2 regions of the Enterobacter sp. JS8-1 genome follow, and region 2 is predicted to be linked to the other one. Evidence: predicted binding sites of a transcription regulator. Region 2 holds the regulator's gene; the other holds the start of a gene.

Region 1 (5,423 bases), 180 kb from region 2:
ACGCGGGATGAAAAACGTCAGCGGGTGGACGCGCTGATGGAGAAAGTCTCTCTGGACAGGCAGCTGGCAACGCACTGGCCGCATGAGATTTCCGGTGGACAGCAGCAGCGCGTTGCGCTGGCCCGCGCGCTGGCCCAGCGTCCGTCAGTCATGCTGCTCGACGAACCCTTTTCTGCGCTGGATACCGGGCTGCGCGCCATGACGCGCAAAGCGACCGCCGATCTGCTGGCGGAAGCTGGCGTGGCCTCGATTCTGGTGACGCACGACCAAAACGAAGCCTTGTCCTTTGCCACCCAGGTTGCAGTGATGCGCGGCGGGCGCTTCAGTCAGGTGGGTACGCCTTACGAGGTATACTCCCGGCCCGTTGATGAAGAGACCGCGCTGTTTCTTGGCGATGCGGTGATCCTGCCTGCTCAGCTCTCCAGCGGGTACGCGATGTGCGCGCTGGGTGAAGTGCCCACGGACAATGCCCGTGCGACAGGAGAGGGCAGAGTGATGATGCGCCCGGAACAGCTGCGCGTAACGGCATGCGCCCCGCATGAAAGCCCGGTCTCGATTATTGAGGTCGATTTCACGGGCCATTTGTCCACGCTCACCCTTGCCTTAGGCGGGCAACAGGAGCCTGTTGTTCTGAAAACGGTCAGTCAGGCCGCCTGGAACCCCGGCACGGCGGTGCGCATTGATATCGCGGGTGTCGCACGCGTTTTTGAATATTCTTAATATTCGTTAGTTATTTCATGCAATGGGTTGTTATAGAAGAATTTTCCTGAACGTGTGGAATTTCCTGAGATTCTCTACCATGCTCAATACACCTCATCATCGTGTGTGAGGCTTTTCGTAGTTGCTGATTAATCTCAAGGAAAAAAGGTTATGAAAAAAACGACTGCTATTTTGTTGGGAACCGCGTTTCTGTTTACCACTAATGCCTTTGCTGCAGAACTGCTGACGAAAAATGAATTTGAGAAAGTAGAATCACAGTATGAAAAAATCGGTACTGTTAATACTTCAAATGAAGTATCGATTGATGATGCGAAAAAAGAGCTGATTGAGAAAGCAGACAAACAAGGCGCTGATGTGCTGGTACTGACTTCCGGTAATACCAACAACAAAATTCACGGCACCGCCGATATCTACAAGAAAAAATAATGTTATTGCGGCCACCCCCATAATGCGGGGTGGCTGTTCTCGTCCTGCTCCTCGTCATCATCCCTCCATTCTGATTAACCTCTTTTCGCGACCAGAAATGCGCGGTTACACTTGATAACGCATGGATAATGCGTATAGTTCTCATTTGCATTGCATTTACACCATTCTAAGGCCCGACCACGGGTCATTTTTGCGCGCACATTTAAACGAGTTAATTATGAACAACACCACAATGCATAAAACGCTGCTGGCGCTTGCCATTGGCGCAGTGACGCATTCCGCTCTGGCAGCGGATGAGAAAAAAGAGGACACCCTCGTCGTGCAGGCTGCGGCGGAGAGTGATTTCACACCCGGCGGTGACCAGCTGGTACCCGCCTTCCTCGACGGACAGGTGGCAAATGGCGGTCGCATGGGGATGCTCGGTCAGCAGAACGCCATGGACGTGCCGTTCAATATCATCAGCTATACCTCGAAGCTGGTGGAAGATCAGCAGGCGAAAACCATTGCCGATGTCGTCGCTAACGACGCGGGCGTGCAGTATGTGCAGGGTTACGGCAACAGCGCTGAAACCTTCCGTATTCGTGGCCTGAAGTTCGACGGCGATGACATGACCTTTGGCGGCTTGTCCGGCGTGCTGCCGCGTCAGGTGGTGGATGCCCAGATGGTCGACCGCATTGAGATCTTCAAAGGGGCCAACTCGCTGATGAACGGTGCGGCAAGCTCCGGCGTGGGCGGGATGATCAACCTTGAGCCGAAACATGCGGGCGAAACACCGCAGGCAAAAGTGGGCGTCGACTACACCTCGGATTCCCAGATTGGCACCACGCTGGACGCGGGCCGTCGCTTTGGTGATAACGACCAGTTTGGCGCGCGAGTGAACCTCGTCCATCGGGAAGGGGAAACCGGCGTACCGAATGACCGCCGCCGCACCACGCTGCTTTCCACCGGCCTGGACTACAAAGGCGACCGCTTCCGCACCTCGCTTGACATGGGCTATCAGAAGAAAACCTTCCACGGCAGCCCTACCAGCGTCAATATTTCAGCGGTGGATTTCGTCCCTGAGCCGCCGAAAAATGACCGCAATTTCTCGCAGAAGTGGGCCTACAGCAATATCGAAAACGAATTCGGGATGTGGCGCAGCGAGTACGACATCACCGATGGCTGGACCGCCTATACCGGTCTGGGCGCGCAGCACGCGCATGAGGAAGGGATCTACAGCGCGCCGAAGCTGGTGGACAAGAGCGGCAAGGCCACTGTCAGCCGCCTCGACACCAACCGCATCAGCGATTCCGTCAGCGGGATGGCGGGCATTCGCGGTAACTTTGACACCGGTTTTGTCTCGCACAAGGTCAACGTCGGGTATTCAGCGATGACCAAAAACGAAAAAATCGCGTGGAAAATGTCGGCGGCGGCGGATAACCCGACCACCAACATCTACCACAACACCGGCGTCGATATGCCGGACAGCACTAACTTCAACGGCTCTGGCGGGAAATACAGCGATCCGCTGACCAGCGGGCGCACCCGTACTCAGGGCTGGCTGCTGAGCGATACCCTGGGCGTACTGGACGATAAGCTGCTGTTCACCGCCGGGGCGCGCCATCAGAAGGTGGTCATCCGCGGCTACAACAAAATCACTGGTGCGGAAAACGCGGCGGATGGTTTCGACGGCAGCCGCTGGATGCCGACCTACGGCGTGGTCTACAAGCCGTGGGAGGAAATATCCCTCTACGCCAACCACACCGAAGCGCTCCAGCCGGGCGAAACCGCACCCAACACCGCCACCAACTACGGCCAGAGCACCGGTATCATTCACTCTAAACAGAACGAAGTGGGCGTGAAGGCGGACTTCGGCCGCGTGGGCGGATCGCTTGCGCTGTTCGAAATCAAAATGCCGTCGGCAATCCTCGATGACAGCGGCCACTACGGCCTGGACGCCGAGCAGCGTAACCGTGGCGTTGAGCTGAACGTCTTCGGCGAGCCGATGCTGGGTATGCGTCTGAACGCCAGCGCCACCTGGCTGCAGGCCGAGCTGACCAAAACCAAAAACGGCGTCAATCAGGGTAACGACGCGATCGGTATTCCGAATTTCTACGCCGTGCTGGGCGCGGAATACGACATCAAGCCCGTTGACGGTTTGACGGCGACCGCCCGCGTGAACCACTCCGGCACGCAGTACGCTGACCTGGCAAACACCAAAAAGCTGGACAGCTACACCACGCTGGATCTGGGCATGCGCTATCGCTTCGCGGTGAACCACAATGCAAACCAGATGACCGTGCGCGCAGGCATCGACAACGTGACCAACGAGAACTACTGGGCCAGCGTAGACGATTCCGGCACCTACATCACTCAGGGCGAACCGCGGACCTTTAAGGTCTCGGTTGGCTACGAGTTCTAAGCGTTCCACCTCGTTATCGGGGGCATGGATGCCCCATCCTTCCGTTATAGTGTTATAAAATTGTAACAAAAGCTTCTTACACTGGTCGCCACATCTTACCTCTTGGCCAATGACAGGAAGCCGCTATGGGCAGACCCCTCAAATCCGTTTTCAAAAAAGAACATCGCGACGAGATCGCTAACCGCAGCGCCAACCCGGTTTTCTCCGAGGTTGCCGAGGTGTTCCTTTCCCGCCGCCGTTTTCTGCAGATGGGCGCCGTTGCGGGGGCTGCCGTTTCATTCCCCTTTCTGATCAAACCCGAAAGCGCCATTGCCGCGGTATCGAAGCCTTCCACGCTGGCGAAAGCGGTGTCGCTTGGGTTTAGCAGCATCCCCGTTTCCACGGAAGATACGGTAAGGGTGCCGGAAGGCTATATTGCTCGCCCGTTTTATCGCTGGGGTGACCCGACGGGAATTAAAAACAACATGCCAGCCTTTAAGCCGGACGCCAGCAACACCACGGACGAGCAGGCGGTACAGGCGGGCATGCACCACGACGGGATGGCGTGGTTTAGCCTGCCGCAGGGAGCGCAAAACCCGGAGCATGGCCTGCTGGCGCTGAACCATGAATACATCGACAACGGAATGCTGTTTACGGACGGCACCGCGAACTGGAGCCTCGACAAAGTCCGCAAGGGGCAGAACGCGATGGGCGTATCGGTGGTGGAAGTGAAAAAAACGGGCAGTGAGTGGCAGGTGGTTCGCCCGTCCTCTCTCGCCCGCCGTATAACCGTCAATACGCCGATGCAGCTTACGGGCCCGGCGCGGCATCAGCCCTTAGTCAAAACCGCCGCCGACCCGCAGGGGGAGCGCGTGTTGGGCACCATGCAAAACTGCGCTAACGGCCATACGCCGTGGGGCACCTATCTCACCTGCGAGGAGAACTGGTCGGATATTTTTGTCAAAAAAGCCGATCTTAACCCGCTGGAAAAACGCTACGGCATCAGCGACAGCGACGAGTCTTACCGCTGGAACGAAGTGGATGAGCGGTTCAGCGTCGATAAAACCCCTAACGAACCTAACCGTTTTGGCTGGGTCGTGGAGATTGATCCCTACGACCCGACCTCCACGCCACGCAAACACACCGCTCTTGGCCGCTTCAAGCATGAGGGGGCGGCCGTCACGCTCGCCGCCGATAAGCGCGTGGTGGTGTATATGGGGGACGATCAGAAGTTTGAGTACATCTACAAATTTGTCTCGCACAACAAATACGATCCTGCGAACCGTGAAGCCAATATGCAGCTGCTGACGTCCGGCACGCTGTACGTCGCCAGGTTCAACGAGGAGGGGAGCGGCGACTGGCTGCCGTTGATCTTCGGGCAAAACGGCCTGGATAAAAGCAACGGATTTGAAAGCCAGGGCGACCTGCTGATTAAAACCCGCCTGGCGGCTGATGTGGTGGGAGCGACGAAAATGGATCGCCCCGAGTGGATAGCCGTCGATCCGCACGCCAGCGGCAGCGTCTACTGTACGCTTACCAACAACAGCGATCGCGGCAAGGAGGGCAAGGCGCCGGTCGATGCTGCCAACCCGCGTGCCAACAACGTATTTGGTCATATTATGCACTGGCATGAAGACGGGGCCGATCCTGCCGCCGCACGCTTTAAATGGGATATTCTGGTCATGGCCGGGCGTACCGACGGCGACGATCCTAAGGCCAAAGGCTCCATGCAGGGTGCGGAATTCGGCAGCCCGGATGGTCTGTCGTTCGATCACCAGGGCGTACTGTGGATCCAAACCGACGTCTCTTCCAGCACCATCAATAAGAAAGCGTACGAGGGGATGGGCAATAACCAGATGGTCGCCACCATTCCGGGCACCAATGAATACCGCCGTTT
Region 2 (5,423 bases):
AGTGAGCCCGCCAGCCTGCAATCTCCTGGCCCCACAGGCGGTACCGATCATGGTCTGTCAGCCACTGTGCCAGTGCCGCCAGTTCTGTCTGTAGCTGTGTATGAGTATGTAAAGCGCCGTTGCGGATCCGCGAGCGCAAGGCAGTTTTTTCCAGTAAGCGAGTATTTACTTCAACAATACGCTGCTTCGTTTGCGCCAGCCGTGATGCCTGTTCTTGCTGATGTTCCCACAGCGGGCGGAGCTGGGACGCGGGTTGCGCGAGCTGGAGCTTTGCCAGATCGGGGGCTGCATCCGTCAGCGCCTGTTGCGTCTGCTGCTGTAAGGTCGTAGTGCGCTGCTGTTCGCGGATAAGCTCCTCGCTGCGCGTAAGCCACTGAAATTCTTTCTGGTGGCTCTGCTGCTGCGCTAGCAGGGTTTTCTCTTCGTCAGTAAGTGCCTGCAAACCTTGTTGCAACTGCTGCTGCTGTTCTTCACTCAACAGGACAACGCCCGCCGCTTGCGCTTCGCACATCTCAAGCGCATTGCGCGCGGCTTTGTGTTTTTCAAACACCATGGCGGAAATCTGGCCGTAGATCTCGGTGCCGGTAAGTTCCTCGAGTAGCTCCGCGCGATCGCTCGGTTTGGCATTCAGGAAGGCGGCAAACTGTCCCTGAGAGAGCAGCATCGAGCGGGTAAAACGGCCGTAGTCCAGCCCGGTAAGTGCTGCCGTTTGTTCCAGTTTATCCGTCACTTTGTCGGCGAGGATTTTTCCGTCCTCGCAGCGTGCCAGCTCCACGCGCGGGGCCTGCAGGTTCCCGTCAGGCTGATTGCGCGCACGGTTCTGGCTCCAGAACGCGCGATAGGCGATGCCCTTTACCTCGAACTCCACTTCAGCCAGGCACTCGGCGGTGTCGCGCGTCATCAGGTCGTTTTGCGCCTGAGAGACCTTTTGCAGTCGTGGCGTTTCGTGGTAAAGCGCCAGACAGATGGCGTCGAGCAGGGTGGTTTTCCCGGCACCGGTGGCACCGGTAATGGCAAATAGCCCGTTGCTGGCAAACGGCTCAGCGGTAAAGTCGATTTTCCACTCGCCCTTGAGCGAGTTCAGGTTTTTCAGGCGCAGGCTGAGAATTTTCATGCGTTTTCTCCCTCATCGCTAAGCGCATGCAGGGTATGCGTGAACAGCTCGTTGAGCCTTACTCGCTTCGCGTCGTCAATCTCTTCCTGAGACAACCGGCGCTCAAACACCTCTTCGACGCGCAGTTCACTGAGCGTTTCACGCTGCGCACCTGACAGAATTTTCTCGCGCTGCTCCCGGCTGCGGCGAACCAGTAAGACCTCGACGGGCAAATCCTCCGTCAGCACCTGAATTTTTCTTTGCATATCATGTAGGTAGTCATCGGTGGTGATTTCGATATCCAGCCAGACGGGCGGAACCTGCTCGACACCACGCCACTGCTCAAGCTGTTCAGTGATGGCCGCCAGATCGCCTTTTAGCACTGCCAGCGGCTGGGTGACGGGTACGTCCAGCGTCTCGACAGCGCTCAGTTTTCCGTCGGTAAAACTGACCAGATGCACGGATTTGGCTTTGCCTGTTTCATCGAAGCTGAGCGAAATGGGCGAGCCGCAATAGCGGATATGCTCGCAGCCGCCGATGATCTGCGCGCGGTGAATGTGTCCGAGCGCGATGTAGTCGGCAGGCGGGAAATTCTGCGCCGGGAAGGCATCCAGCGTGCCGATATAGATGTCACGTACGGCGTCACTTTTACTGGCACCAACGGTGGTGAGATGCCCGGTCGCAATCACCGGGATTGCCGCTTCGCCGCGCAGGGCGCAGGCATCGGTATGCTGCTGGTGATAATAATCAGTGATAGCCTGTAATAAATGCTGTTGCTTTTCGCCGCCGGAAAGTCCCGCCTGGCTTTGTACGATATCGCGCGGGCGCAAAAACGGAATGGGGCACAGCACCGCACCCGGCGTGCCGTCACGTTTTTTCAGGATCTGCGGGGCATGTCCGGCGCTGGCCACCACGGTGGTATTGAGAAACGCCAGAATATCGCGGGATTCATTCAGCGTGGCCACAGAATCGTGGTTTCCGGCGACAATCACCAGATGACAGCCGGTCTGCTGCAGATTCACCACGAAACGGTTATAGAGCTCACGCGCATAGCTCGGTGGGGAACCGGTATCGAAGATGTCACCCGCGACAATAATCGCATCGACGTCATGCGATTGCGCCGTCTCCAGCAGCCAGTTCAGGAAGGCTTCGTGTTCCGCCGCCCGGCTTTTGCTGTAAAAGTTTTGACCCAGATGCCAGTCTGAAGTGTGAAGTATGCGCATAGCTGATCCGTGGCGAAAAGAGTTGATGGCGATTATAAACTCTCAGGGGATGGAAAATAACCGCTGTAATAAAACAACAGTTTGCCATTTATGGTGGTAATGTTTTTCATAAATCTGTCATAAATCTGACGCATAATGACGCCGCATTACAAACTTGTAACTTAAATAAGATAAGACAGGGCAAAGTATGGCGAGACGTATTCTGGTCGTAGAAGATGAAGCTCCAATTCGTGAAATGGTGTGCTTCGTGCTCGAACAAAATGGCTTCCAGCCGGTTGAAGCGGAAGATTATGACAGCGCGGTGAACCAGCTGAATGAACCCTGGCCCGATCTGATTCTGCTTGACTGGATGTTGCCTGGCGGCTCTGGACTGCAGTTTATCAAACATCTTAAACGTGAAGCGATGACCCGCGATATTCCGGTGGTCATGCTGACTGCGCGCGGTGAAGAAGAGGATCGCGTGCGCGGTCTGGAAACCGGCGCGGACGATTACATCACCAAGCCGTTCTCTCCCAAAGAACTGGTTGCTCGTATCAAAGCCGTTATGCGCCGCATTTCGCCGATGGCGGTAGAAGAGGTGATTGAGATGCAGGGCCTGAGCCTTGATCCCACCTCACACCGCGTGATGACGGGCGAAAATCCCCTCGACATGGGGCCTACCGAATTCAAACTCCTGCACTTCTTTATGACCCACCCGGAACGTGTCTACAGCCGCGAGCAGTTGCTGAATAACGTCTGGGGAACTAACGTGTATGTGGAAGACCGGACGGTTGATGTGCATATTCGCCGCCTGCGTAAAGCGCTGGAGCTGAGCGGTCACGATCGCATGGTGCAGACGGTCCGCGGTACGGGTTATCGTTTTTCGACCCGTTTCTGAACAGTGACAGGAGTGTGACGCGTGCTGGAACGTCTGTCATGGAAAAGGCTCGTCTTTGAACTGATCTTATGCTGTATTCCGGCCTTCATTCTGGGGGCCATCGTTGGGCATCTGCCGTGGTTTTTGCTGGCGGCAGTGACCGGGTTACTCGTCTGGCATTTCTGGAACTTACTGCGCCTCTCCTGGTGGCTGTGGGTGGACAGAAGCATGACCCCTCCGCCGGGAAGCGGTAGCTGGGAACCGCTGCTGTATGGCCTGCACCAGATGCAGATGCGTAATAAAAAACGTCGTCGCGAGCTGGGAAGCTTAATCAAACGCTTTCGCAGCGGCGCAGAGTCGCTGCCGGATGCCGTCATTCTGACCACTGAAGAAGGCACAATTTTCTGGTGTAACGGCCTGGCGCAACAGCTGCTGGGCCTGCGCTGGCCGGACGATAATGGGCAAAATATCCTTAACCTGCTGCGTTATCCGGAGTTCACGCTGTATCTGAAAAAGCGTGATTTTACGGGGCCGCACAATCTGAGGCTCAACAACGGGCGTCATCTGGAAATCCGCGTGATGCCATACAGCGATCGGCAGTGGCTGATGGTGGCGCGGGATGTCACCCAGATGCACCAGCTGGAAGGGGCGAGACGCAACTTCTTCGCGAACGTGAGCCACGAATTACGCACCCCGTTGACCGTGCTTCAGGGCTACCTGGAGATGATGCAGGAGCAAACGCTCGAAGGTGCGCCGCGTGAAAAAGCGCTGCACACCATGCGCGAGCAAACGCACCGTATGGAAGGCCTGGTCAAGCAGCTGCTGACGCTCTCGAAGATTGAAGCCGCGCCTTCACTGGCACTGAATGACACCATCGATGTGCCGATGATGCTGCGGGTGGTGGAGCGGGAAGCGCAAACGTTAAGCCATAAAAAACATCACATTAGCTTTGAGGTCGACAGCACCCTGAAGGTGCTCGGCAGTGAAGATGAACTGCGCAGCGCCATCTCCAACCTGGTGTATAACGCGGTGAATCATACGCCGGAAGGGACCCATATCGTGGTGCGCTGGCAGCGTGTTAGCGCGGGCGCTGAGTTTAGCGTTGAGGATAACGGGCCGGGGATTGCCCCTGAGCACATACCGCGTCTGACCGAGCGATTCTACCGTGTGGATAAGGCGCGCTCGCGGCAGACCGGGGGAAGCGGCCTGGGGCTGGCGATTGTGAAACACGCGGTGAATCATCATGAAAGCCGTCTTGATATTCAGAGTAAGCTGGGTAAAGGAACCCGCTTCAGCTTTGTTATTCCGGAACGATTAATTGCCAAAAAGATCGCCTGACGGCAGGCGTGTCATTTTACCTTTCCACGGGCCAGCATTTGCTGGCCCGTTTGCTTTGCAGTCAAGCGAAACGCGTGTGAATATTATACGGTTGATGCTTTTTTGTTCGCATGATTAGCCATGGGTTTTTCTTATAATTAGTGCATTGTGCTGGTCTGTTTTTTCATGCTGGTATATTGTTCTGGTTTTGCGATCCCTCCTTGCCTTTAAACGTTATAAGCGTTTAAATTGCCCCCCAGATACTGTCAGACCGACTGTATTTGCGTGGTAAATCGAAAAACTATTCTTCTCCACGCCAGGACGGGAGCATTTCCCGCTGAAATTGAGCAAATTTTCCGCTGTATCGTCCCGTCAGGGATAGCGAAAATCTCAACGTTTTCAACACCACATCCACAGGCAGTAAGGTTTTATGACCCATCACTTAAAATCGCGTGACATCATCGCGCTGGGCTTTATGACATTTGCGCTGTTCGTTGGCGCAGGTAACATCATTTTCCCTCCAATGGTTGGCTTACAGGCGGGTGAACACGTCTGGACAGCTGCGTTTGGTTTCCTGATTACTGCCGTGGGTCTACCGGTCCTCACCGTTGTCGCGCTGGCGAAAGTCGGTGGCGGCGTGGACAGCCTCAGCACCCCGATTGGCAAAGTGGCTGGCGTTCTGCTGGCGACCGTCTGCTATCTGGCCGTTGGTCCGCTGTTTGCGACCCCGCGTACGGCGACCGTTTCCTTTGAGGTGGGGATTGCTCCGCTGACGGGTGACGGCGCGATGCCGCTGTTTATCTACAGCCTGATCTACTTCGCGATTGTGATTCTGGTTTCCCTCTATCCGGGCAAATTGCTGGATACCGTGGGTAACTTCCTGGCGCCGCTGAAAATTGTGGCCCTGATCGTGCTGGCGGTAGCCGCTATCGTC

What was found. Region 2 encodes PhoB, which activates phosphate uptake and scavenging genes when phosphate is short. Its sites were predicted from a motif close to CTGTCATAAAACTGNCNNAT; they were not measured.
Region 1: the regulator PhoB is predicted to act here: its motif matches at 3,597-3,616, upstream of ACOQH0_RS05765 (PhoX family protein).

The regions. Positions count from the first base shown of each region.
Region 1 is NZ_CP185805.1:1,225,159-1,230,581, forward strand. Features, by position in the region: gene ACOQH0_RS05750 (ABC transporter ATP-binding protein) at 1-720, shown strand, start outside; gene yahO (DUF1471 family periplasmic protein YahO) at 871-1,146, shown strand; gene ACOQH0_RS05760 (TonB-dependent receptor) at 1,364-3,547, shown strand; gene ACOQH0_RS05765 (PhoX family protein) at 3,673-5,423, shown strand, end outside.
Region 2 is NZ_CP185805.1:1,043,288-1,048,710, forward strand. Features, by position in the region: gene sbcC (exonuclease subunit SbcC) at 1-1,114, opposite strand, end outside; gene sbcD (exonuclease subunit SbcD) at 1,111-2,316, opposite strand; gene phoB (phosphate response regulator transcription factor PhoB) at 2,504-3,193, shown strand; gene phoR (phosphate regulon sensor histidine kinase PhoR) at 3,215-4,510, shown strand; gene brnQ (branched-chain amino acid transporter carrier protein BrnQ) at 4,920-5,423, shown strand, end outside.